Regions from separate parts of the Gordonia sp. GONU genome, predicted to be linked through region 1. Evidence: riboswitches for the same ligand, from Rfam matches in the RefSeq annotation. Region 1 holds a riboswitch; each other region holds the start of a gene.
What was found. A riboswitch is a leader RNA that binds a small molecule or an ion and turns the genes downstream of it on or off. The one in region 1 is predicted to bind S-adenosylmethionine.
Positions count from the first base shown of each region.

Region 2: it holds a riboswitch for S-adenosylmethionine, as region 1 does, so the genes downstream of both, NWF34_RS14130 (bifunctional o-acetylhomoserine/o-acetylserine sulfhydrylase) here and NWF34_RS02735 (aminotransferase class V-fold PLP-dependent enzyme) in region 1, are expected to answer to the same signal.
Region 3: it holds a riboswitch for S-adenosylmethionine, as region 1 does, so the genes downstream of both, NWF34_RS21430 (MBL fold metallo-hydrolase) here and NWF34_RS02735 (aminotransferase class V-fold PLP-dependent enzyme) in region 1, are expected to answer to the same signal.

Region 1 is NZ_JANRHB010000002.1:163,502-171,592, reverse strand. It holds gene NWF34_RS02750 (O-succinylhomoserine sulfhydrylase) at 1-488, shown strand, start outside; gene NWF34_RS02745 (MFS transporter) at 516-2,069, opposite strand; gene NWF34_RS02740 (isochorismate synthase MenF) at 2,170-3,249, opposite strand; SAM riboswitch class IV at 3,362-3,476, shown strand; gene NWF34_RS02735 (aminotransferase class V-fold PLP-dependent enzyme) at 3,494-4,837, shown strand; gene NWF34_RS02730 (hypothetical protein) at 4,834-5,286, shown strand; gene NWF34_RS02725 (inorganic diphosphatase) at 5,365-5,877, opposite strand; gene dacB (D-alanyl-D-alanine carboxypeptidase/D-alanyl-D-alanine-endopeptidase) at 6,185-7,510, shown strand; gene NWF34_RS02715 (zinc-dependent metalloprotease) at 7,507-8,091, shown strand, end outside.
Region 2 is NZ_JANRHB010000013.1:110,917-119,007, reverse strand. It holds gene NWF34_RS14140 (hypothetical protein) at 34-1,521, shown strand; gene NWF34_RS14135 (homoserine O-acetyltransferase) at 1,544-2,698, opposite strand; gene NWF34_RS14130 (bifunctional o-acetylhomoserine/o-acetylserine sulfhydrylase) at 2,715-4,037, opposite strand; SAM riboswitch class IV at 4,100-4,221, opposite strand; gene NWF34_RS14125 (PE-PPE domain-containing protein) at 4,486-6,288, shown strand; gene NWF34_RS14120 (MFS transporter) at 6,415-7,689, shown strand; gene bfr (bacterioferritin) at 7,705-8,091, opposite strand, start outside.
Region 3 is NZ_JANRHB010000035.1:10,661-18,751, forward strand. It holds gene NWF34_RS21410 (AAA family ATPase) at 1-1,729, opposite strand, end outside; gene NWF34_RS21415 (hypothetical protein) at 1,726-2,379, opposite strand; gene NWF34_RS21420 (DoxX family protein) at 2,471-3,544, opposite strand; gene NWF34_RS21425 (RDD family protein) at 4,197-5,699, shown strand; partial or broken gene NWF34_RS21430 (MBL fold metallo-hydrolase) at 5,724-5,843, opposite strand; SAM riboswitch class IV at 6,343-6,455, opposite strand; gene NWF34_RS21435 (hypothetical protein) at 6,705-7,220, opposite strand; gene NWF34_RS21440 (hypothetical protein) at 7,408-7,737, opposite strand; gene NWF34_RS21445 (MBL fold metallo-hydrolase) at 7,774-8,091, opposite strand, start outside.

The DNA of each region.
Region 1 (8,091 bases):
TGATGCGCCACACCGGTCCGGCGTTGAGCCCGTTCAACGCGTGGACGCTGGTCAAAGGCCTCGAAACGATGCGCCTGCGGGTCGACGCCTCGGTGGCCTCGGCACTGCGGATCGCCGAGTTCCTGGAAGCCGACCCACGGGTCCGCTGGGTGAAATATCCGTTCCTGCAGTCGCATCCGCAGTATGAGCTGGCCAAGAGTCAGATGACCGGCGGCGGCACCGTGGTGACCTTCGAGCTCAACGACCACGACGGCATCGACGGCAAGAAGCGCGCCTTCGAGGTCCTCAACGCGCTGCGGGTCGTGGACATCTCCAACAACCTCGGCGACTCCAAGTCGCTGATCACCCATCCGGCCACCACCACGCACCGCGCGATGGGGCCCGAGGGACGTGCCGCGATCGGTCTCAGCGACTCGGTGGTTCGCCTGTCGGTCGGGCTCGAGGGCATCGACGACCTGCTCGCCGACCTGGATCGGGCGCTCGGCTGAGCCCTCGCACGTTGGCTCTCCTGCCGGTCAGGCGTCGCGGCGGCCGTCGGCCGCCCGAGCCGGGCGCTCATGACGGAACCTGAGTACGGCGAGCGCAACCGCGATGGGCAGGACACTGACGGTCAGCATGGTGAGTCGCACGGCGTCGGAGAAGTCCGCTCCGAGGTCGAGGCCGCCCACCTGCTGCAGCAGGTTCGGGTCGTATCCGACGCCACCCGGACTCCGCGCCACCGCGCTGCGCGCGGCGTCCACGGCCTCTTGTCCCTGTGTCACCGTCAGACCCCGTTGTTCGGTGTCGGCGAGCCATTCACGATTGAAGAACGCATTCAGGAGGAGCAGGTACACGGTGGGCCCGAACGCGTAGCCCGTCATCCCGAAGGCCGTCTGCACCGAGGCCACTGTTCCGGACTGCCCACTCGGCGCATGCGAGAGCACCGTCTCCGACACGGATGTGGAACTCACCATCGACCCGAGGTTGTACAGCCATACGGCCATCACGAGCAGCCACAACGCCATGGTCGGGCTGACCGTGCCGGCCATGAGCAGCCCGGCGGCCGCCATGGTCGCGAGACCGGCGACCATCACCGGTCTCGGCGAGAACTTCTCCATCAGACTCCCGGACATGATCAGCGCGCCGGCGATCAGCAGTGAGCCGGGAAGGAACAACAGTCCGACCGTCCGCGGTGACAGCGCGAGCACCTTGCTGCCGTACTGCCCCAGGACGATGCTGAGTCCCGCGATCAGGAAGTTGAGTGTGAAGGTCGCTGCGAGCGCGACCGTGAACGTCCGGTTGCCGAACAGTGACAGATCCAGTGCCGGTTCGGGGGTGCGGCGTTCGTGGCGGACGAAGAGCACCGCGCCGAGCACACTGACGAGCAGCGGCAGCCAGGTCTGGGGCCGGAGCATACCGTTCTGCGCGGCCGCGAGTCCGATGACGAGGGTCAGGAGTGCCATCCCGATCAGGACGATGCCGATCACGTCCAGCTTCGCACGCTCCTGACGAGGCGACTCCGGGACGAACCTTGCCGTGAGCAGCATCGAGACCACGGCAAGCAGTGGTGCGACCAGGAACACGAGCCGCCAGCCGAGACCCGTCACGGCCCAGCCCGTCAGAGCGGGGAGCACCCCGCAGAGAACCATCTCGATGGCGACGAAGATGCCGATGGCCTTCGGTCGCTGCTCTTCGGTCACCGACGTCTTGAGGAGGGCCAGCGATACCCCGAGCAGCGCCGCCATGCCCAGGCCAGCCGCGACGCGCATCGCCAGGAGAAAGCCATACCCGGGCGAGAGCATGGCGAGCACATCGGCGACGGCGACCACGGCCAGACCCGACATCAGGAGTCGTCGGAGTCCGATCGAGTCGCCGAGATTTCCCGCGCCGAGGACGGACGCGGCCATGACCAGCGTCGACATTCCACCCAGCAATCCGACACCAGTGGGTGGGACGTCGAGTTCCCGGCTCACCTGCGGCAGATTCAGGCTCAGCACCAGTGGATCGATGGCCGTGATCGTGAAGGCCAGGGACAGCGCGAAGATGATCGGCAGAATGCTCGTCTGGGTTGTCGACCGCTCCGCAGGCACCCGCTACGCCTCCCTGCCCCTTCGCCCCGACGCTCATCGACTTTAGCGCCGACGTTCATGGTCGGAGGCGAGATTGCGGGAGGACGTGCTCACCGGAGGGTCAGTTCACGATGTCCGCGAGGGGGATACCGAGCGCGTTGAACACGGTCCGTAGTTTGAACTGCGTCTCGTCGAGTTCCGCCTGCGGGTCGGAGTGTTCGACGATGCCGCCGCCGGCCCATGTGCGCAGACTCCGGCCGTCGGCCGCGAGCTCGGCGCACCGGATGGCGACCATCCATTCGCCGTCGCCGGCGGCGTCGCACCAGCCGACCGTGCCCGCGTAGAAGCCACGATCGCCCTCGACCTCGCGGATGATCTGCGCGGCAACGTCACTCGGGGTTCCGCACACTGCGGGTGTGGGTCCGAGGAGTAGTGCGAGGTCGAGTGCGGTGACCGCCGGATCGCGCAGCGTCGCGCGGATCGGGGTGGCCAGATGCCACATCTCGCCGGTCGACTCGAGCTGTGGTGTCGACGGTGCGTCGACCTCGTCGCAGAGGTGCCCCAGGCGTTCGCGCAGATGGTCGACGACGAACGCGTGCTCGGCGAGATCCTTTGTCGACGCGGCCAACTCGTCGGCGGTTGCCCGGTCGACGGCCGGGTCGGCGGACCGTGGTGCCGAACCCGCGTAGGGATGGCAGGTCACGGTCGAACCCGACTTGCGCAGCAGCGCTTCGGGACTGGCGCCGAGCAGCCACGAACCCGAACCCGTCGCGGCGCCGAGGTCGACGCCGAAGGCGTTGTGCCCCGCGTTGCCGCCGGCGAGTGCGTCGAGCAACTCCACCGGCCGGATCCGCTCGTCGAGCACCAGGTCGACGCTGCGTGCGAGCACGACCTTCCCGACGTCGCCGGCGACGATGCGCTTGACCGCATGCGCGATGCGTTCGCGGTGCTCATCCCTGTCCGGGTGGCTCACGGTCGACACCGCTCGGCGCGACAGCGGCGCTCTCCCGGACAGGGGTGCCTCGCCGGTGCGGAGCCGCGCGGGAGCCACCAGCGCCGCGGGGTCGCGGACATCGAACGGGATCGCCCCGGTCAACGACCCGACCTCACCCGCCCGCAGCGCGGCGGACGCCTCGTCGACGTCGGTGAACGACCGGACCACCCCTTCGCCCCGCACGGTGCCGTGGGGGCGCGACAGCACGAAGACCTCACTCGATGACACAACAGCCAGGGTACAGGTAAGCCTGTCCTAACTTCGAATCACGGTGATCCTAAATTGACACCCTCGGGCGGGATCCGCGAACCTTGTCGCAGGTCATGAGTGCCAGTGACAAGCCCCGGCTCGCTGGTCGGCAACCCTCCTCCACGGTGGGGTGCTCCGGGTGACGACCTGGCTGCGTTCGATCCCGAACGCGGCAAGTGTGGATTCTCGAGGAGTTCTCGTCATGACTGCTGTGCTGTCGGCACCCGTCACACCCGCCCGTCCTGTCCGCGATGTACCGGTGTTCGCCGACCGCGGGCCGTTCATCCCCGCGCTCGCACCGGTCGTCGGCTCGGATGCACAGGTCCCCGTCGCCGGGCGCAGCGTCGGTTACGCCAATCTCGACTACGCAGCGAGCGCGCCGGCGCTGGCGTCGGTCGCCGCGCAGGTCGCCGGAGCCCTCGGCGAGTACGCGAGCGTGCACCGCGGTGCGGGCCACCTGTCGCAGATCACCACCCGCCGATACGAGGCCGCGCGTGAGACCGTCCGCGAGTTCGTCCGCGGCCGCGTCGACGACACGGTCGTGTTCACCCGCAACACCACCGACGCGATCAATCTCGCCGCCCACATCACTCCCGGCGACGTCGTGGTCCTCGACATCGAGCACCACGCCAACCTGCTGCCGTGGTGCGCACCGAAGAACGGCCGCAACCGGGCCCGCGTGGTCACCGCCTGCGACACGATCGAGGACACCCTCGTGGCGATCGACGCCGAACTCGCCTCGCAGCCGGCCTCGCTGCTCGCGGTGACCGCCGCGTCGAACGTCACCGGTGAGGTCCTCCCGATCGGCCGGCTGGCCTCCATCGCCCACCGCCGTGGCGCGCGCATCCTGGTCGACGCGGCGCAGCTCGTCGCGCACCGTCCCCTCTCGGTCGTCAGTCACGGCATCGACTACCTGGCCTTCTCCGGCCACAAGGCGTATGCGCCGTTCGGTGCCGGGGTCCTCATCGGCCGTTCCGACTGGTTCGACGCTGCCGACCCCTACCTCGCCGGCGGGTGCGCGACCGCCGACGTCGACCTCCCTCGCGGCGGCAACACCGCCGGCGCCACCTGGCACACCGGCGCTGCTCGTCACGAAGCCGGTTCGCCGAACGTGCTCGGTGCGGTGTCGATCGCCGAGGCGTGCACCGCGCTGGCCGAGCTGGGACCCGAGGCCATCGGCTTCCACGAACTCCGGCTCTGCGAACGGCTCGACACCAGACTGGCGCGCATCGACGGTGTGCGACCGCTGCAGATCTTCACCGACTCCACCGACCGCGTCGGCATCGCAGGGTTCACCGTCGACGGCGTCGCGCCGCGGGCCGTGGCGGAGTACCTGAGCGACGAGCACGGAATCGGCGTGCGCGACGGCAAGTTCTGTGCTCACCCGCTGCTCAAGCGGCTCGGTCATCCCGAGGGTGCCGTCCGTGCGAGCTTCGGAGCGGGCACCACCTCCGACGACATCGACCGCCTGCTCGACGCACTCGCTTCGCGCCGCGTCACCACGACCACCACCCGACCCGAACTCGACGAGGGGTACCCGGCATGACCATCGAATTCTCCACACCGCCCACCGCCGTCACCATCGGACGTCCGGGCTTCCAGGTCGCGGGCGCGGGAGATGCGGTGGCACTGACCTTCCCGATCGTCGTGCGTCGTGAGACGCTGCGGGACGCCCAGCGTGCACGCGCGCTGCTGCGGGCGGGCACCCACGACCAGGCGAACTTCGCGGTCGCCCTCGAGGTCGAGGTGGCCATCGCGCCGCACGCGGCGTCGGCTCGCGCCGCCGTCGAGCACGCCGGTACCTCCACCGACGACTCGGAGACCATCCGCTACGTCGGCACCACCCACGGTCTGATCACGCTGCTACGCGACATCTACGTCGCCGAGGTCGCCGACGCCGTGATCCTGGTCCCGATCGACGGTTCGGCCACCGACCGTCGAATCCGCGAGCAGGTGCTGCCGGTCTTCGCCGACGTTCGTCACCGCGTCGCCTGACGACGCCGGAGCGAAACGCAACGACCGCCGACGACAGCATGTGTCGTCGGCGGTCGGTGTACGACTCGTGAGGTGGCGTCAGCCTCGCGAGGGCTCGTTGGCCTCGTGGGGCTGTTCCGCGAGACGGGCGATGGCCTCCTGGGCGACCTTCTCGGCGGCCTCCCGGCCGACCCAACCGCCCGGCTGGACCTCCTTGCCGGGCTCGAGGTCCTTGTAGTGCTCGAAGAAGTGCGAGATCGGGCCCAGCTCGTACTCCGACACGTCGGAGATGTCCTTGATGTGGTCCCAGCGCACGTCACCGGCGGGCACGCACAGCAGCTTGTCGTCGCCGCCGGCCTCGTCGGTCATCGTGTACATGCCGACGATGCGGGCGCGCACGATGATGCCGGGGAACACCGACTCGGGCAGCAGGACCATCGCGTCGAGCGGGTCGCCGTCCTCGCCGAGGGTGCCGTCGATGTACCCGTAGTCGGCCGGGTAGCCCATCGAGGTGTACAGGTAGCGGTCGAGGTAGACCTTGCCCGTCTCGTGGTCGACCTCGTACTTGTTACGGCCACCTTTGGGGATCTCGATGGTCACATCGAATTCCACTGTTCCTCCTGGCAGTTGCGGATCGGGGGTGTGCTCGCCGGGCGGCCCAGATGGCCGCGCGTCGCAACAACGATACTGTTAGTCCGACGACCTCGGACTTCGTACCCCCGCAGTTCGCGGGTGCGGCGGATGTCCGGGTCGCTTACATCCGACATTTCGGCCGGGTGGTGCGCCGACCAGTGGCGTCGTCACCGTCGGTGTGCAGTTCGAGAGATCCGGAGGCTTCGTGGGCGCATCCACCAGACCCGCAGGTCGCGATGGCAGACCCCGCAGTCGCAAACTCCTCTGGTGGACGATCGCCGCAGTCGTGATCCTCGCGCTGGCGTCGACCGCGGCAGTGGTCGTTGCACTCCGGCTCGACAAGGAGGCCGAGCTGCCGCCGGGAATCCCGCCGCAGCCCGCCGCGATCTCCGTCGACCCGCGGATCGACCCGGTCGTCGCCTCCGCCCCGTCGCCGACGCCGGCCGGGGTGTCCCGAGCCATCGCACCTGCACTGCAGAATCCGGCGCTCGGCGTCCTGAGCGGCATGATCTCCGACTCGCTGACCGGCGAGATCCTGTGGTCGCGCAATCCCGACCGTCCGCGTATCCCCGCGTCGAACGACAAGGTGCTCTCGGCCGCCGCCTTCCTGGAGGCCATGCCGCACGACGCGCGGGTGACCACCACCGTCGTCGCCGGGTCCGACGGACAGGTGATCCTCAGGGGTGCCGGCGACCCCACGTTGTCGGCGCAGCCGGCCCGCGCGGACACCTTCTACAGCGAGCCCGGCCGCATCGCCGACCTCGCCGACCAGATCAAACAGGCCGGGATTCCGGTCACCTCGGTCGCGGTTGATCTCAGCGCCTTCTCGGGTCCGACGATGGACCGCACGTGGGACCGTCGAGACATCCAGGGCGGCGACATCGCCCCGATCGAGTCGCTGATGGTCGACGGCGCCCGACTCGAGCCGCTCGACGAGTACTCACCCCGCTCGGCGACGCCCGGAATCATGGCCGGGGAGGCGTTGGCCGCGGCGCTGGGTGTGGACGCACCGGTGACCGAGGCAACCGCACCCGCACCCGCCGGCGACCGCGTCATCGCGAAGGTCGAGTCCGCGCCCCTGGTGACGCGGGTCAACGACATGCTCCGCCACAGCGACAACGTGCTGGCCGAGACGCTGTCGATCGAACTCGCGGTGCATCGCGGTGGACCGGCGACCCTGGCCGCCGGAGTCGACGCCGTCGAGCAGGTCCTCTCCACCACGTTCCCCGACCAGTGGAAGGGCACCACGCTGGCCGACGCGTCGGGCATCTCTTACGCCAACCGCACCACCCCCGCGCTGCTCGACGCGGTGATGACAGCGGCCAGCGGACCCTCGCGGCCGGCGCTGCGACCAATGCTCGACGGACTGCCGATCGCCGCCGGCGCCGGCACCCTCACCGACCGTTTCCCGATCGCCACCACTCCGGGTGCCGGATGGGTGCGCGCGAAGACCGGAACACTCACCGGGGTCAGTTCGTTGACGGGCATAGTGCAAACGATCGACGGCCGCGTGCTGTCGTTCGCCCTGATGTCCGGCGGCACCTCGCCGGCGGACGCGAGACCCGCCCTCGACGCCGTGGTGGGCCAACTCAGAGAGTGCGGGTGCCGATGAGCATGCCTGGAACCGACAGCAAGACCGAGGTCGAGCCGGTGAGTGAGGACACTCGCCTGAGCATCGGGTCGCAGATCGACTGGCCGCTCGCCGCCTCGACCGCGAAGCGGCTCGTGCGGCCCGGCCCCAAGACCACGGCCTACACCTACGAGGCCGCGCAGGCCGAACTCGGCGACGCGGCGACTCGGGCGGAGGCACCGGTTCGCGAGGTCACCGGTCTCGCCGACGGACTCCGCATCCCGACGACCCGCATCCTCGACCGGCCGGGCTGGATCGACGCGGCCTCCGACTCGATGCGATCGATGCTGGGGGCCGACGCCGCCGGCACCGACGTGGGTTCGCACGGCTTCGCCGCCAAGTTCGGCGGTGTCCAGGCCGGGGGTCTGCTGGCCTTTCTCTCCACGGCCATCCTCGGCCAGTACGACCCGTTCACGCCCGATCCGGAGACCGGTGAACCCGGCGTGCTGATGGTCGTGACACCCAACATCATCAACGTCGAACGACAGCTCAAGGTCGTGCCGTCCGACTTCCGGCTGTGGGTCTGCCTCCACGAGGTGACCCACCGCGTGCAGTTCTCCGCC
Region 2 (8,091 bases), on a different contig from region 1:
CCGACCGATGGCCACGTGAACCAAGTGACGTCGATGGGCGTGTCGGCAGGCGCCGGCATGATCCACTACGTCTTGCTGACGCGTGACGATCTGGGCCGCAGTGTGGTGGATTCGCGCGTGATCGACGTCGACCCGACCGACGGGCTCGACGGCCCGGGGCGCGTGAACGCCGGTATCGACGTCATGCTCAGCGCAGCCCGCGAGGCCGACGCACGCGTCGGCCCGATCGGCGTCGCGGCCCGGACCACAGCCCAACGACGCCATCTGCGATCACGGGGGAGCGGCCCCCGCCGCCAGATCCGTCTCGTCGCCGAGGACGAGGCCGTGGTCGCCTACCTCGCCGACACCGGCGAGATCGATCGCTTCTCCGCGGCCGTGGTCGTGGACTGCGGTGACACCGGGATGACCATGTACACCGTCGACCCGCAGAACCGGCAGATCACCGCCGTCGAACGCTCGACCGTCATCAGCGGCCGGCGTCTCGACCGCGCCATAGCCGAAGGTCTCACCGCCGACAACCCGGCTCTCGGAGATTCGTCGCGCACCCGTGCCGGGCGCAGCGAGTTGCTCAGCGCCTGCCGGACCGCGAAGGAAGAGATCGCCTACGGCGTTGCGGGATCCGATGGCACCGAGGGTTCGTCGGTGACGCTTCCGGGCGGTTCGGGACGGGTGTCGCTGACCGAATCCCATGTCGCGGGCGCCGTCGAACCGATGGTGCGTGAGGCACGCGAGGTGTTCGACCGCTATGTGGCCGACGTGGCCGCGCGAGGCATCAATCCGGACGCAGTGGTCTTCGTCGGTGGTCTCGCCAATCTGCCCGCGGTCCGGAAGATCACCCAGGGGCATGACTTCGACACGGTGTGCCCGTCCGCCCCGGAACTGGTGGCGGCGACGGGTGCGGCGCTCCTCGCCGGTGAGAGTGGTCCGAGCACCGCGCGACTCGCCTTCATCGGTGGTCGTCGGCAGCGTGAGTGGCTCTCGGCCATGCCGCTCGCGGTCGCGGGAGCGATCATCGCCGCGGCACTGATCACCGTGTACGCGGTCAGCTCCTCGTTCGCCGAACGACAGGTCACCGAGCCGTCGCCGTCGGTCGACAGTGTCCCGGCGGTCGCAACGACGAGCGAGCAGCGATCCGATCCGGTCCCCACGACGTCGGCTCCGGTGACGCGCGTCCCCGACCAGCCCGTCGAGCAGCCCGTCGAGCAGACCTTCGAGCAGCCGACCGTGCCCCAGCAACCGGTTCCGACACCGGACCGGGACGCTCCGGGCTGGGCCACCACAGAGTTGGCGCCGACCCCGCCGTCGACCGGTACGAGCACGCGTACATTGTCGCCGTATCCGTGGCCGACGCTGCCGTTCGCTCCGGGCACGACGCCGCGCATCCCACCGGATCTGTTGCCGAAGGAGCTACTGCCGTCGAGTCCGGCGCCGACTCCTCCTCCGCCCGCTCACTCGGCCACGCCGCGGGCGGAAGCACCTGCCGCTCCGTCGTCGAGCAGCCCGGTACCCGTCCCGCGCTGAGCGCCGAAGAACGGGGACCGGCTCAGGCGTCGCGGCGGGCCAGTTCGACCGTGCGCTTGAGCAGGTCGCTGATGGCGTCGAATTCGGTGAGAAAGCCGTCGTGCCCGGTGTCGGATCGCACGACCTGCAGACCGCCGACGCAGTTGCCCAGCTCTTCGGCGAGCTCGGCCTGTAACCGCAAGGGATACAAACGATCCGAGTCGATCCCGCCGACGATGACGGGGACCGTGCACTCGTTGAGCGCCTTCTTGATGCCGCCGCGGTTGCGGCCGACGTCGTGGTGGTTCAGGACCTCGGTGAGCACGACGTAGCTGCTCGGGTCGAAGCGCTGCATGAGTTTCGACGCCTGGTGCTCGAGGTAGCTCTGCACGGCGTACCGGCCGCCGAGCAGCGGCTGCTCGTCGCCCTGCGGCTCGTTGGCGAAGCGCTCGTCGAGCTCGGGCTCACTGCGGTACGACAGGTGCGCGATCTGACGGGCGATGCCCATCCCGGTCAGCGGTACCTGTCCGGTGCCGTGATAGTTCCCGCCGTTCCAGGCCGGGTCGGACTTGATGGCGGCGATCTGGGTGGTCTGGATGCCGATCTGGTCGGCGGTGGCACGGGCGCCGACGGCCAGCACCAGTGCGCTGCGGACGCGCTCGGGGTATTCGATCGCCCACTCGAGTGCACGGGCTCCGCCCATCGATCCGCCGAGAACTGCTCCGACGCTGCGGATTCCGAGACGGTCGAGGAGAGCGACCTCGGCGCGGACCTGGTCGAGGACGGTGATCTGTGGGAATCGCGAACCCCACGGCCGACCGTCGGAGGCGAGTGACCCGGGACCCGTCGATCCCTTGCAGCCGCCGAGGACGTTGGCCGAGATGACGCACCATTCGTCGGTGTCGATGGCCATGCCCGGACCGATGAGGCCGTCCCACCAGCCGGGCGTCTCGTGCTCGTTGTCGGCGGGACCGGTGACGTGGGAGTCGCCGGTGAGCGCGTGCAGGGTGAGGATCACGTTGTCGCGGGACGGCGACAACGTCCCCCAGCGCTGGAACGCCAGGGTGACGTTGTCGATCCGTTCGCCGCTGTCGAGAGGCAGCGAGCCGATGCTCATGCCGACGAGCTTCCCGTCCGGGACCGATTCCCAGTCGGGCTGATCAGACGCTTGCGCGTTCAGGTCGATACTCACCGACAAAATTGCCTCACCTGTCTCACTTGGCGGCTGCGAAGCCCTGTTCGAGGTCCGCCAGGATGTCGTCGATTCCCTCGATGCCCACGGCCAGGCGAACAAGTCCCGGGGTGACACCCGCGGCGAGCTGCTCCTCGGGGGTCAGCTGGCTGTGGGTGGTCGAGGCCGGATGGATGACCAGCGAGCGGACGTCGCCGATGTTGGCCACGTGGCTGTGCAGGGTCAGCGCGTCCACGAACTTCTTGCCCGCGTCCACACCGCCGGCGATCTCGAAGGAGATGATCGCACCCTGTCCCTTGGGGGCGAGTTCCTGGCCGCGCTGGTACCAGGGCGAGGACTCGAGGCCGGCGTAGGCGACGGACTCGACCTGCGCATGACCCTCGAGGAACTTCGCGACCTTCTGCGCGTTGGCGACGTGACGCTCGATGCGCAGGCTCAGGGTCTCGAGGCCCTGAGCGAGCAGGAAGGCGTTGAACGGGGCGATGGCGGCACCGGTGTCGCGCAGCCACTGGACGCGGGCCTTGAGTGCGTAGGCCGGCGCACCGAGGTCGGCGAAGACCGCACCGTGGTAGCTGGGGTCCGGGGTGGTGAAGCCGGGGAACAGGTCCTTACCGTCGCGCTGCACACGCCAGTCGAAGGTGCCGCCGTCGACGATCACGCCGCCGATCGCGGTGCCGTGTCCGCCGATGTACTTGGTGGCCGAGTGGACGACGACGTCGGCGCCGTGGGCCAGCGGGTTGATCAGGTACGGGGTGGCGACGGTGTTGTCGATGATCAGCGGCACGCCGTTGCGGTGTGCGACCTCGGAGACACCCTTGATGTCGAGGATCTCGTTGTTGGGGTTGGAGATCGACTCACCGAAGAACGCGCGGGTGTTCTCGCGGACGGCGGCCTGCCACGACGCCGGATCCTCGGGATCCTCGACGAAGCTCACCTCGACGCCGAGCTTCGGCAGGGTGTAGTGGAACAGGTTGTAGGTGCCGCCGTACAGGCGCGGGCTGGACACCACGTGACCGCCGGTCTCGACGATGTTGAGGATCGAGTAGGTCTCCGCAGCCTGCCCGGAGGCCACGAGCAGAGCGGCGACGCCGCCCTCGAGGGCGGCGATGCGCTGCTCGACCGCGTCCTGGGTCGGGTTCATGATGCGGGTGTAGATGTTGCCCGGCTCCGCGAGACCGAAGAGGTTCGCCGCGTGCTGCGTGTCGTTGAAGACGTAGGAGGTGGTCTGGTAGATCGGCAGAGCCCGGGCATTCGTGGCCGCGTCGGCGGTCTGGCCGGCGTGGATCTGCTTGGTTTCGAAGCTCCAGTTGTCGGCTGGATTCGTGCCCTCGTTGGCATCAGACATGACGATTGATCACTTTCTACGGTCGGCAGGGCCAATTCGACCCTGTTGGGGTCCGACCTTCGGACCCGCGCTTGCCGGGGCTTCGCTTCTGCGATCCCACAACCCGGTCATCACCCGGAGCACCCCACCGCGGTTGGAGGGTTGCCGATCAGCAAGCCGGGGCTTGGCGCTGATACTCATGACCTGGCGACAAGGATATAACACGGATGTGAGTGACTGAGAACCCTCCCGGTCACGCCGAATCGAACCCCTCACACTGCCTCCGAACCGTGTACTGAGCGTGTGGTCCGACCGGTTGAAATCGGTCAAACGGCACGGTGAATCCCCAGTACAGCGTCGTTAGCGCTTCTCAGCATCATGTCAGGTTCTTCGTCGTCGCCTTAGGGTTCGGGCAACCCCGGCGGGCTTCCGCACTGGCATGGTCCGGGTTCACCGAGGAGAACACCTGATGGCTGCGCTTGCGCACCTCCGCTCTCGACGGATCTCCGTCCTCGTCGCCTCTGCAACCGGTCTCGCGGTGGCCGTCGCCCTGTGTCTTCCCGGTGACGCCCTCGCGGAGGCATCCGATTCCTGCGGAGCGGGCGCGGTCGTGATCGCCGCCGGCACCAACGACCCGGAGGGGCAACACCTGGTCGGGGTCACGCAGCGGTACCGAGGGCTCGGGCCGGACGGGAATCCGGACCCGGACTCCGAGTATGCGGGCGACAACGGATACACGATCATCTACGCCGACTATCCGACGACGCTCTGGCCGCTGGGCGCCACGGGGTACGACTCGAGCGTGGCGCAGGGAAACGCGGCGACCAGATCGGCGATCGCCGGCTACCAGACCCGGTGTTCGGGTAAGCCGGTCGTCGTCGCCGGGTACTCGCAGGGCGCCCGGGTCGCGGGTGATGTCCTGGCCGACATCGGCTCGGGTCCGGTCGAGGTCGTGGCGACCGACGAGAACGGCGACCCACTCCTCGACGAGGACGGCAATCCGATCACCGTCGTCATCGACCCGGACGGGATCAGCGGCGAGTTGTACTCCGACCCGCGGCAGGCCGGCGACAAGACCGGACGCGGCATCGAACTGTCCCTGATCGGCGTGATCCCGGGTCTGACGATGTCCGGTCCGCGCGGGACGACCGGGACCGACGCCGGTTTCGGTGAGCTCGAGGGTCGGGTGGTGTCGGTCTGTATCGAGGGCGACCCCATCTGTGACCTGCCCGATCCCATCTACGACCCGATCGGTGCGATCGACGGGCTCCTCGGTTACCAGGTCAAGCACTTCCTCTACCCGTACGCGATGTACCGGGACCCCGCGTCCCAGTGGGCGACGCGACCGGTCTCATGCAACGACGCGGGGACGGTCTGCATGGTCGGGGCCAAGTCCGCATTCGCCGAGCTGGTCCAGGGCTGGGCATCCGACCTCGGTTACACCGGCGAGATCGGCGACTTCCTGTCCGGCCGTCCGACGGTCGGCCTCCCGCTCGGGATCACCCTGGCGAACCTGCAGCCCGTCGTCCGCCTGGTTCAGGGTGTCCTCCCGCCGCTGCCGCAGCTCGGTTACGGCGCCTACCTTCCCGACCTCTTCGTCTTCGAGGACATCCTGCAGGGCATCGTCAGCCTGTCCCCGGCGCGACTCATGCGCGGTGTGACCGCGCTGGCCGCCAGCGTTCGCAGCATCGTGCTGCTGCCGGTGAACGCCGTGCGGTACTGGGCGGGCGCGATCGTCGGACCGACCGTCACGTCGCAGCCGAACACCTTCACCGTGCGCGCCGACGACGACTCCGAGGTGCCGGTGACTCTCGCCCGAACCTTCGCCGCCGTCGACGACGATCCCGAGATCAGCGGACCGGAGGTCCCGGCGACCGACGGCGGTTCCGGCATCCCGGCCGCCACCGAGGTGGCGAGTAGTCCGTCCGGAGTCGACTCTTCGGCGGATACGGACACCTCGGCGCCTGCGTCGGCCGCCGAACCCGACAACAGCCCGGCCGGCGGTGGCGACGGCACCGACCCGTCCACCAGTGGCGGTGATCCGGGCGTGACGCGGTCGGAGACCGATTCCTCCGACGCTCCGTCGTCGGACGCCGGGACCCCGGGCTCCGATCCCGACGGCGGCTCCGGCAGCGCCGACTCCGGGACCTCGAACCCGGACGGCTCGGACTCGGGCAGTTCCGGCAGCGGCGGGTCGGATTCGAGCAGCGGTGCCGGCAACAGCGATGGCGGATCGGACAGTTCGTCGAGCGGGGACTCGGGCTCCGAGTAGTCCCGGCAGCCTCCGCGAAAACGATCACCCAGCGATCGGGCAGACGGGCCGGGGTCGTCGGCCCCTGTGAAGCAACTCACCGGGTCCGGGGGAATTGTGGTCTCCATGGGCCGGTTGGCATGAGGCGTGCCTGACGCTCCCACGACGACCACCGGTGCGCCGGACGACCTCGTTCCGAACGTGCTCGACGACGCATCGTCGAAGGTGCGGGAGCGTCCCTCGTCGACGATCTCGAGTCGTGCCCGCCGGTTGACGATCCTGGCGCTCGCGCTGGGCGGTTTCGGTATCGGGACCACAGAGTTCGTCGCGATGGGTCTGCTCCCGAACATCGCCGGTTCCCTCGGCGTCTCCGAGCCGACCGCCGGCCACGTCATCTCCGCCTACGCGCTCGGCGTCGTCGTGGGTGCTCCGCTGATCGCGGCGCTCACGGCGCGCATGTCGCGGCGGGTGCTCCTGATCGCGTTGATGGTGGCGTTCACGATCGGCAACCTCGCGACCGTGCTCGCGCCGTCGTACGGACTTCTACTCGTGGCGCGGTTCGTCGCCGGTCTTCCGCATGGTGCGTACTTCGGCGTCGCGGCGCTGGTCGCCGCTCACCTCGCCGGTCCGCGGAATCGGGCCAAGGCGGTCGGGCAGGTGATGCTCGGTCTCTCGGTGGCGAACGTCGTGGGCGTGCCCGCGGCGGCCTGGCTGGGGGAGACGTTCGGGTGGCGCACCGCATTCGCGATCGTCGTCGTCATCGGCATCGCGACCGTCGTGGCGCTGGTCCGTGTGTTGCCGACCCTGTCCGGCATGACGATCACCGACCCGCTGACCGAACTCGGGGCACTCAGACGAACGCAGGTGTGGTTCACCCTGGTGATCGGCGTCGTCGGGTTCGGCGGGATGTTCGCGTTCTACACCTATCTCAACTCGGCCCTGACGTCGGTGACGGGACTGTCGGTCTCCGTCGTGCCCTTTGCCCTGATGCTGTACGGACTGGGCATGGTGACCGGGAACTTCGTCGGCGGCTACGCGGCCGATCGGAGTGTGTCCGTCGCCATCCTGGCCGGCCTGTTCACCAGCGCGGTGACTCTCGCCGCCTTCGCGGTGCTCGCCGAGAATGCCTGGGCGGCACTGATTCTCACCTACTTCGTGGCGCTGACCGGATCGACGATGCTGCCGGCTCTCCAGACGCGGCTGATGGACGTCGCTGCCGACGCGCAGACGCTGGCCGCCGCCCTCAATCATTCGGCGCTCAACGTCGCCAACGCCGCGGGTGCGTTCCTCGGCGGCGTGGTGGTCTCGGCCGGGTGGGGGTTCCTGTCGCCGTCGGCGATCGGCGCGGTGCTCGCCGTCGGCGGAATCGCCGTCGCGGTCGTCGCGATCACGACAGTTCGACGGCGACCCGCCGCGGTCTGAGTGGTCGGCGCCCGGTCAGCCGTTGGTCGGGGGCGTCGCGATGGTCTTCGACAGGTAGAGCGGTTCGCCGAGCTTGTTGATCAGCTCGAGTTGCGTCTCGAGGTAGTCGATGTGCTCCTCCTCGTCGGCGAGGATCTTCTCGAGGAGGTTCGCGCTCGTGATGTCGCCCTTCTCGCGGCACATGGCGATGCCCGGGCGGAGTCGCTCGACGACCTCGACCTCGACGGCCATGTCCGACTCGAACTGTTCCCGGATGGACTGCCCGATTCGGAGCGGCAGCAGTCGCTGGTAGTTGGGCAGTGCGTCGAGGAAGAGGATGCGATCGGTGAGGAGCTCCGCATGGGTCATCTCCTCGATGGACTCCGCGCGGGTCTTCGCAGCGACCTCGGTCAGACCCCAGCT
Region 3 (8,091 bases), on a different contig from region 1:
GCCACGCCATCGGCGAGAGCTCCTGTGCCTCGTCGACGATCACATGGCCGAAGGTCCAGGTGCGGTCGCCGTAGGCGCGTTCGGCGGTGGTGGCGCGCCGGGTCTCGGTCTGGCGCGACGCCAGCTGTTCGGCGTCGATCAGGTCGTAGGCCATCAGGATCTCGGGATCGAGCTCGTCCTCGAGATCCTGTGGGGCCGAACCGGTCAGGATGTCGAGTGCGTCCTGGGCCTCGGCGAGCCGGCGACGCCAGCGGGCGCGCTCGGCACGTTCGGCGTCGTCGGTGCCGTACCCGATGAGTTCGGCCAACTCGTCGAGCAGCGGCACGTCGGCGGGGGAGAAGTCGTCCCCGGTGGTCGAGTACGTGCGCGGTTCACGCAGCAGGGCCGCCCGGTCCGCGTCGGACCAGCCGGGCGTGGCCTTGCGGATCGCACGCTCGTCGGTGAACAGCTCGCGCAACATGTCCTGCGGAGTCAGGGTGGGCCAGTATTTCAGCAGCGCCGCGCGGATGTCGGGGTCGCCGCTCATGTCGTCGCGGATGTCGGAGATGTCGGCGGGGCTCAGGAGCTGAGAACCGTCGAGCAGACTGGAGCCGATGGTCGAGGCGTGCCGCGCCGCGAGTTCGGCGAGGCCGGCCTTCAGGAAGGCCCTCTGGGACTGGTTGTGTGCACGCCGGGTCGCACGGGCCTTGGCACGCGCCGCCTTGATCAGGGCGGAGTCGATCTCGACCCGATAGCCGTCGAAGTCCACCGGTTCGGGACGGGACGGCAACGACTGCTTCGCGCGCACAGCGCGTTTGAGGACGTCGACCATCCGGAGCCCGCCCTTGACGCCGGCGGTGAACCGCGGGTCCTCGCTCCGTGCCCGCACGCCGGGGAACAGGTCGCCGATCGTCGATAGCAGGACGCCGGATTCGCCGAGCGACGGCAGGACCTGGCCGATGTAGCTGAGGAAGTCGTCGTTCGGTCCGATGATGAGAATGCCACTGCGTGAGAGGATCTCGCGGTGCGTGTACAGCAAGTACGCGGCACGGTGCAGCGCGACGGCCGTCTTGCCGGTGCCCGGACCGCCCTGGATGACCGTCACACCGCGGTGTGTCGACCGGATGATGAGGTCCTGCTCGCGCTGGATGGTCTCGACGATGTCGGTCATCTCGCCGGTGCGCGCCGCGTTCAGGGCGGCGACGAGAGCGGATTCGTTGACGACGTCGCCGTGGCCGAAGTCGTCGAGCAGGGCGTCGCCGGCGGTCAGTGATTCGTCGCTGACCCCGCGGACCCTGCGGCTGCGGGTCCGGATGTGGCGACGGCGGGCGACGTCCTCGGGGGCGGCCGGCGTGGCCAGGTAGAAGGGGCGTGCGAGTGGGGCCCGCCAGTCGAGCAGCAGCGTCGCGTCGGTCGCGGTGTGGTCGTGCGTCCCGTCGTCTCCCAGACCGTCGTCGAGGACACCGATGCGACCGATCCGCCGGATCTCGCCGTCGTCGAGGTCGAGGCGGCCGAAGTACAGGTTGTGTTCGGCGGCATCGAATTTCGCGAGATCCTCGTTGTACATCCGCTCGTAGGACTCACGTTCCGACCGTGCCTGCGGGGTTCCGCCGCGCTCGCTCAGGGTCGACGACAGGCGCCGCTGGGTGGTCTGCCGCATCCGGTCGAGACGGCCGTACACCCGATCGAGGTGCTCCTGTTCCTCGCTGATCCGCGAGTCGGTGTCGGTGTCTGGGGACAAGGCGGTCACGCCACACCTCCGCGCGCGTCGACGGGCCACCCCGGCCGTGCCAGCCCGGCGTCCTTGATCAGCCCGGTGATCCGTGCCGCGTGGTCCGGGGTCGCCAGTCGCGCGCAGACCTGTGGCGTCGAACCCTGAAGGCCGGGGTCGTGCAGATGCTGGTCCAGCCATCCGACGACGCGTGCCTGGCTGCCGAACGGCAGCGGCGTTCCCGTCGCGGGGTCGGCGAGGACTCCGTGACGCGACACGTAGATGTCGAACTCGTCCGGAGTGGCGGGACCGTCGTGGGGCAGCCGAGGGTCTCCGAGAATGAGGGGATGGTCGTGCGTGTTCACTGTCCGTCGATCGTAGTTGGGTTCGGTCAGGTCCAGCGCCTCGGTCTGGAGCGGTGACAGCCAGGCCGCCACCGTTTCCCATGTGCCGTGAGCTGTGCGAACAGGTGCCGCAGGGATGTATCCGCGGACTGCGACGTGGGCGGAGTGACCGACTGTGATGTTGGCGACCCGCACACGCCGGAGGTGGAGGAGGCCGGCAGCGTCGAGGTGTCCGAGTTTGCGGCGGAGGACGCTCGGCGCCGCGTTCGAACCGACCGCGACCACCAGACGCGTACCCGGAGGCGGGAGCGATGGGACGTGATCGACCACAACGGACGCGGACACCCAGGGATAGTTCTCTGGAGGGTGTGCCGCGTCCGCGTGGTGATCGGTGGTGGTCAGCGTCGTACTCGCATCCGGCTACCGGGCAGGACGGTCAGCCGCGCGCCTTGCGCCAGCGCTTGCGACCTTCGTCCGCGGTGTGCGATGCGGTTTCCTCGGCGGCGGCCGCGAGTTGCCGTGCGGACTCGGCGAGTTCGGCCGAACGGGCGCGGGCGAGTTCGGCGAACTCGGCCGAGCGGTCCCGGGCGAGTTCGGCGAGTTCGGCCGAGCGGTCCCGGGCGGCGTCGGCGATCTTCGGGGCGTTCTTCTTCGCCTGCTTCGTAGCCTTCTTCTGGGCCTTCTTGGCCTGCTTTGCCAGCTCCGGCCCGCGTTTGCGGGCGGTCTCAGCCAGGTCTGACGAACGTCCCACCGCGGCATCGGCGAGCACTGGTGCGCGATCCCGGATACGTTCGGCGACCTCAGCGGCAGTATCGGCGGCCTTACCCGCGAACTCTGCGGAGCGCTTCTGCGCCACTTCGGCGATCTCCGGTGCATGCTCGCGGAACTTCGCTGCGGCGTCCACCGAACGTTCGGAGACGAGGTGTGCGCCCTTGCTCAGGAGTTCGCCTGCCTCCGCGGACCGCTCGCCGACGACCTCAGCCCCTTCGTGGGTGCGCTCGACGAAGGTCTCCCAGGCCGACGATCCGGCGGACGCGCCGATGGGCAGCGCAGCAGCCACCGCGGTGGCCTTCTGCCGGCCGCGCCACGCGAGCGACGGCTTGCCCTCGGTGTCCACCGCCGCCAGCAGCACGCCACCGAGCAGGCCGACGTTCTTGATGAATGCGTTGCGCTGAGCTTCCTTGCGGACCGGATCGGCCTCGTTCCAGAAGTCCGTGCCGGCGGCTGTCGTCGGGATCAGCGTGCCGACCAGCACCACCGAGGCGAGACGCGGGAACTTGCCGGTCGCCAGCAGGATGCCGCCACCGATCTGCGCCGCGGCGTTGATCTGCACGAGGGTCTCGGTGTTCTCCGGGACCTTGTCCGCGACTTCCGGCGGGAGGGCGGTGCGTGCCTTGTCGACGAGCGGCGCCGCGGACTGCGCGATCGGTTTCGGGCTCCGGATGGCGTCGACGCCACTGGCGACGAACGCAGACGCGAGGAGCGGGCGGGCGATACGGCGGAGAATCATCGGTCACAACCTTCTTCGATCGAGTGCGGTTCGAGATCCGTCTGGGTACAGCGCGTTTGTGCCTGATCAACGCTACCCGCCCTCCGGATCCATGCAGGTGAATCGACTCTTCGTGATCCGGTCGGGAACATCGGGATCCCGGGGTCACGTTTGACAGAGCGCTTCGAGAACCAGGTATCCGGAGGGGGCGAGGCTCAAACCTGACGCACACCCACCCCAGTTCCGTAAACCCACCCCCTCCGAAGGGTCGGGTTTACGGAACGGGGGTGGGTCAACCGGAATGTCACCAGCCGCTGAGCGCCGTGCGCGTACCGCGTTTCTCTCGTCGAGGCGACGGGTAGTGACAGATGATCCCGGGTCGCTGACCGACTCGATGCCGCTGCACATCGCACATGGCACATGAAGGGAGCAAACGTTGGGTGATCATCATTGGACTGCTTCCGGATGGGAACAACAGCCCGCTCCGTCTTCAGAGACCGATCCAGTCTTGGTGGGGACGCCTAGGTGGTTGTTGGGTACGGCGATCGCGGTGGGTGGGATCGCTCTCGCCGTTTCGGTCAGCATGGAATGGGGACACGTCAGCGCCTCGTTCTTTGACGATGGAACGCGCCTCGTTGCGACCGCATCCTTGAACGGACTCGGTGAGGCGACTGTGGCGGTGAAAGATGTCGACCCTCAGACCGCCGAGTTTGTCGAGGGGAACGCAGCGGACGCGCTCGAAGAGGCCACCGGACGTGCCGGAGTGTGGGCGCTCATTGTCGGTTTCCTGATCGCTGCCGTCGGCCTCGGATATCTGCGCACCCGTTTCCGCCTCGGGAGCGCGATCGGAGTGGCGGTTCTTGCGCTTGTCGGTTTTGTGGTCTCGGTTTCTCAGATCCTCAACCCGAGGACGGCGGTGTTTGATGACGACCCGGGCTGGTATGACGGGGACTTCTCGGCCGGCAGCGGACTGGTCCTCTCGTGTGCTCTCAGCCTGGTCCTGATCGGCCTGGCTGCTGCCGCCCTGGTTATCGACATCATCAAAACGAGAGCCGCGCCTGAGGTTCCCGTGGTAGCACCCACGCGACGCGCCGCAGAGTTCAACCGCCCGAGACAAGGGCGACCCGCGCCCGTCCTGAGGCAGAAACCGCGCGCACCCGGCACGGCGTCCTCGCTCGGGTCCAGGGCAGCGGCGTTCGGGTCGGACTGGGTGCTGTTGGGCCTCGGATTCGTGGTGGTCATTGTTGTCACCGAGATCGTCGCTTCGACGTTGCTGGAGAGCACCGCAGCCCGACTCACCTGGTACATCGGGGCTGCGGTAATCATCGTGGTGGCACCGATGTTCTACTTCGCCCTGTCCGAGGCCTACACAGGACGCACCGCAGGCAAGTGGCTGCTCGGGCTGCGCGTGGTTGGTCCTGGTGGCCTGCCGTCACTGTCGGAAGCGTTTCGACGGAACTGGGTTCACGGACTGTTCCTCCTGCTCCCGGTCTACCTGATCGTGCTGGCGGCGCTGGCTGTCGAATTGCACGGAAACCCCGATCAACATCCCACGAGCGAGGGGCTGCAGAGCAGACTCGGCGAGACCCGGGTGGTCCTGGCATCGAAGGGTGACGCACGTGCGCCGGTTCGCCGTCCGAAGCTCGCACCGTGGATTCTCGGGGCGGCGGCAGTGCCCGTCCTGATGTTCTGTGTCGCGCTCGCCGACGTCGGTGTCCAAGTGGCGAATGAGGCTCGTTCCTCGGGCCCGGACCGAGAATCCACCGCTGCGTCGCCGGCGCATCGGACGGCGGCGCCTACCAACACAATGCCGGACAACCGCGCCCCGTCGACTGAGGAGTCGGAACCGACCATCCCGGGGACCAGTGTCCGAGGATTCGAAGGGGTCACCGGAGGAACCTGCGACAACACCGACCGGGCCGTACTTCTCGGTCGGACACCGGAATCGCTTGTCATCGTCTGCCGGTCAGACGGTGGCCGTCTCTATTACAAGGGTGTGCGGCTCAGTGATATGGGGCTTATCGAAATTGACGACCCGCTGCTAACCGAACGCGGGTACATCGTCACGAACGGAGACGTCCGATACGTGATCGACATCGAGTCGCTGACGATCACGCAGGGCGGCGAGGAGTTGGGCCGAGAACCGATGCTCGAGTTCTGGCGCGAATCACCCTAGTCGTCTCTAGGGTCGCCCGGGTTGTCACCAGCGGCGCTCGCGCCCCTCCGGCGCCGAGGCGCGTTCGGCGCCGAGCGTTGCCGTGTCCCGGGTAGACGACGGTCGATAGGGGAAGCGGTCGAACAGCTTGGTGGAGACGTCCTGGGCCTCGCAGGCCCAATTTCGAACAAGGGTCACCGATGTGTACCACCCTGGCGCGATCGGAACGGTTCTGCCAGCTGTTGGTCAATCCGGAACAGTAGAGTTCGCCGTCGGGTGAGTCTCTGCCGAACTCATGCGCGTAACAGGGGCCGCCGTCGCGAGGCTCCGCAGTCGGGTTGGCGTCGGCGACACTAACCCCCAGCGTCGTGGCCGTGGCAGCGATCACCAAACCGGTGAAGAGCCGCTCCATGATGTGCTTCTTCGAACGTTCCGGCGGCGGTAGCGTGCCGCGGACCCAATGTCTTAGGGCAATAATTTGAAAGGTGCCCGCTGGTACGAAGCGTGTAGCCGAGAGCGTTGCAGCGGGAGACCATCGTCATATCTCTCAGGTAGCGCGCCGGAGGCAGTCCGCAGTGCCTCCCGGCAATGCGTCGGCCGAGTGCACGACGTCGTGACCGGGGGTGCTGAGGCAAGGAGTCCTTGTTCGGAGGCTCCGCACGGGGAGGCGCTCTTGCCCAGCACCGGTCGGTGCGGGCCGCTTCGTCATCCGGGCCACCCATGAACGCGGGGTTGGCGTGTCGTCCAGCCGGAGCTCTTGATCGGCAACTTGTGAAGGGCCGTCAGTTTACCTCGCCGTGTTGCTTGGTTCGGGCGACGAGCGCCGGGGTTCTGCGCTTGGGAGCCTGGGTTGGAGTGCGCGGTGGTGACGACGAGTCCGAGGACGAAGATGTCTCGCACGGTGATCCGGAATCCCACGCTGCTGTTGCCGACGTCGCTCTCGGTACGCGGGGAGTGACAGTGCACTATAACAGCGCTTGAGGACACCGCGTTAGGTTGGCGGGAGATTCGTAGAGAGGTCTCGTTTTACGAGTTTGGTTGAGGGCGTCGGCTAATCCGCCACACGACACCAGAAACCACCAACAGCACAACAGCCACCGATCCCAGCGAGATCAACAGAATCCGCCGATCCGAATGCTGTGTCTCGCAGAATCTGTACGCAGCAGCGCCACGATCCAAGTCCGCTAACCAGTCTTCGACGTTCGCCTCGGTCTTTTCGCGAACATCGGACGGCGTCACGCGATAATACGACGAATCGGGATCGTAGCTCGACGAGTACGTCCAGGTATGAGACGAAGCGAAGATCGTCCCGCAGTTCGCGCCGGGTCCTCTCATCGTCGATGTCATCAACGGGATACACACGATCAGCAGAATCACAGCGCCGGCAGCGGCCAGGATCGAGACGAGACTACTCGCGGTGAGGTTCCTCGGTTTGGAGCCCTCCATGTCGACCACACCGCCCTGGGCGTTCGCCTCCTGGCGCGCGATCTCGGCGTCGATCATCTCCTCGGTGATGACGGGTTTCTCGGGCTTCTTTCTCACGCGCCGATTGTAAAGCGTTCAACCGAGGTCGCGACCTCTTTACGGTGCAGCCTCGGTTGTGTAGCGTCGCGCCGCTGCCAGCCGCTTCTTACTACCGGGCGCCACCGCCGCACCTGACATAACGCAGTGGCCCTACGTGACTCCGTAATGCCGCATCAGTTCCTCAACACCTGGCGCGCGGCGACCGCTATGTCTCGGTCTCGGTCTCGTGACGAGTGCCGTCTGGTCCGATCCAAGCAATGATCCGTTCACCCCTTTCTGCAACCGCACACCACGCCGTCTTCAGGGTGCCGCGACCGAGGGCGTTCCATCGCCCCTCGCTCGCCTGAAACCAGGGCTCTTGCGTGAACGACGAGAGAAACGTCGGGGCATCCGGATCTCCCCGCCAGATGTTCTTCATCTCGAGGGACCATCCGGACATGTCCGCATCATCGGGGTCGACGACGGCGTATCGCACCCCGTCGATGTCCGAGCTCAGGTCGTAGGGTGGCAGATCGCCGTCGGGTTGGGGCCCCATGTAGTCCCCTTTCTTTAGGTCCGTTGCGAAAACGTCTCACCAGCCCCGTTCGCGCCACTCCGGCACCGAGGCGCGTTCGGCGCCCAGGGTGGTGTCCTTCCCGTGTCCCGGGTAGACGACGGTCGAGTCGCCGAAGCGGTCGAACAGCTTGGTGGAGACGTCCTCGATGAGGGTGTCGAAGTCCTCGGGCTTCCAGGTCTTGCCGATGCCGCCGGGGAACAGGCAGTCGCCGGTGAACAGATGGACCGTGTCGCCGTCCGACCCCGTGTCGGTCAGGGCGAGCGCGATCGAGCCCGGGGTGTGGCCGACGAGGTGGATCGCCTCGAAGCGGAGGTCGCCGATCTCGATCACGTC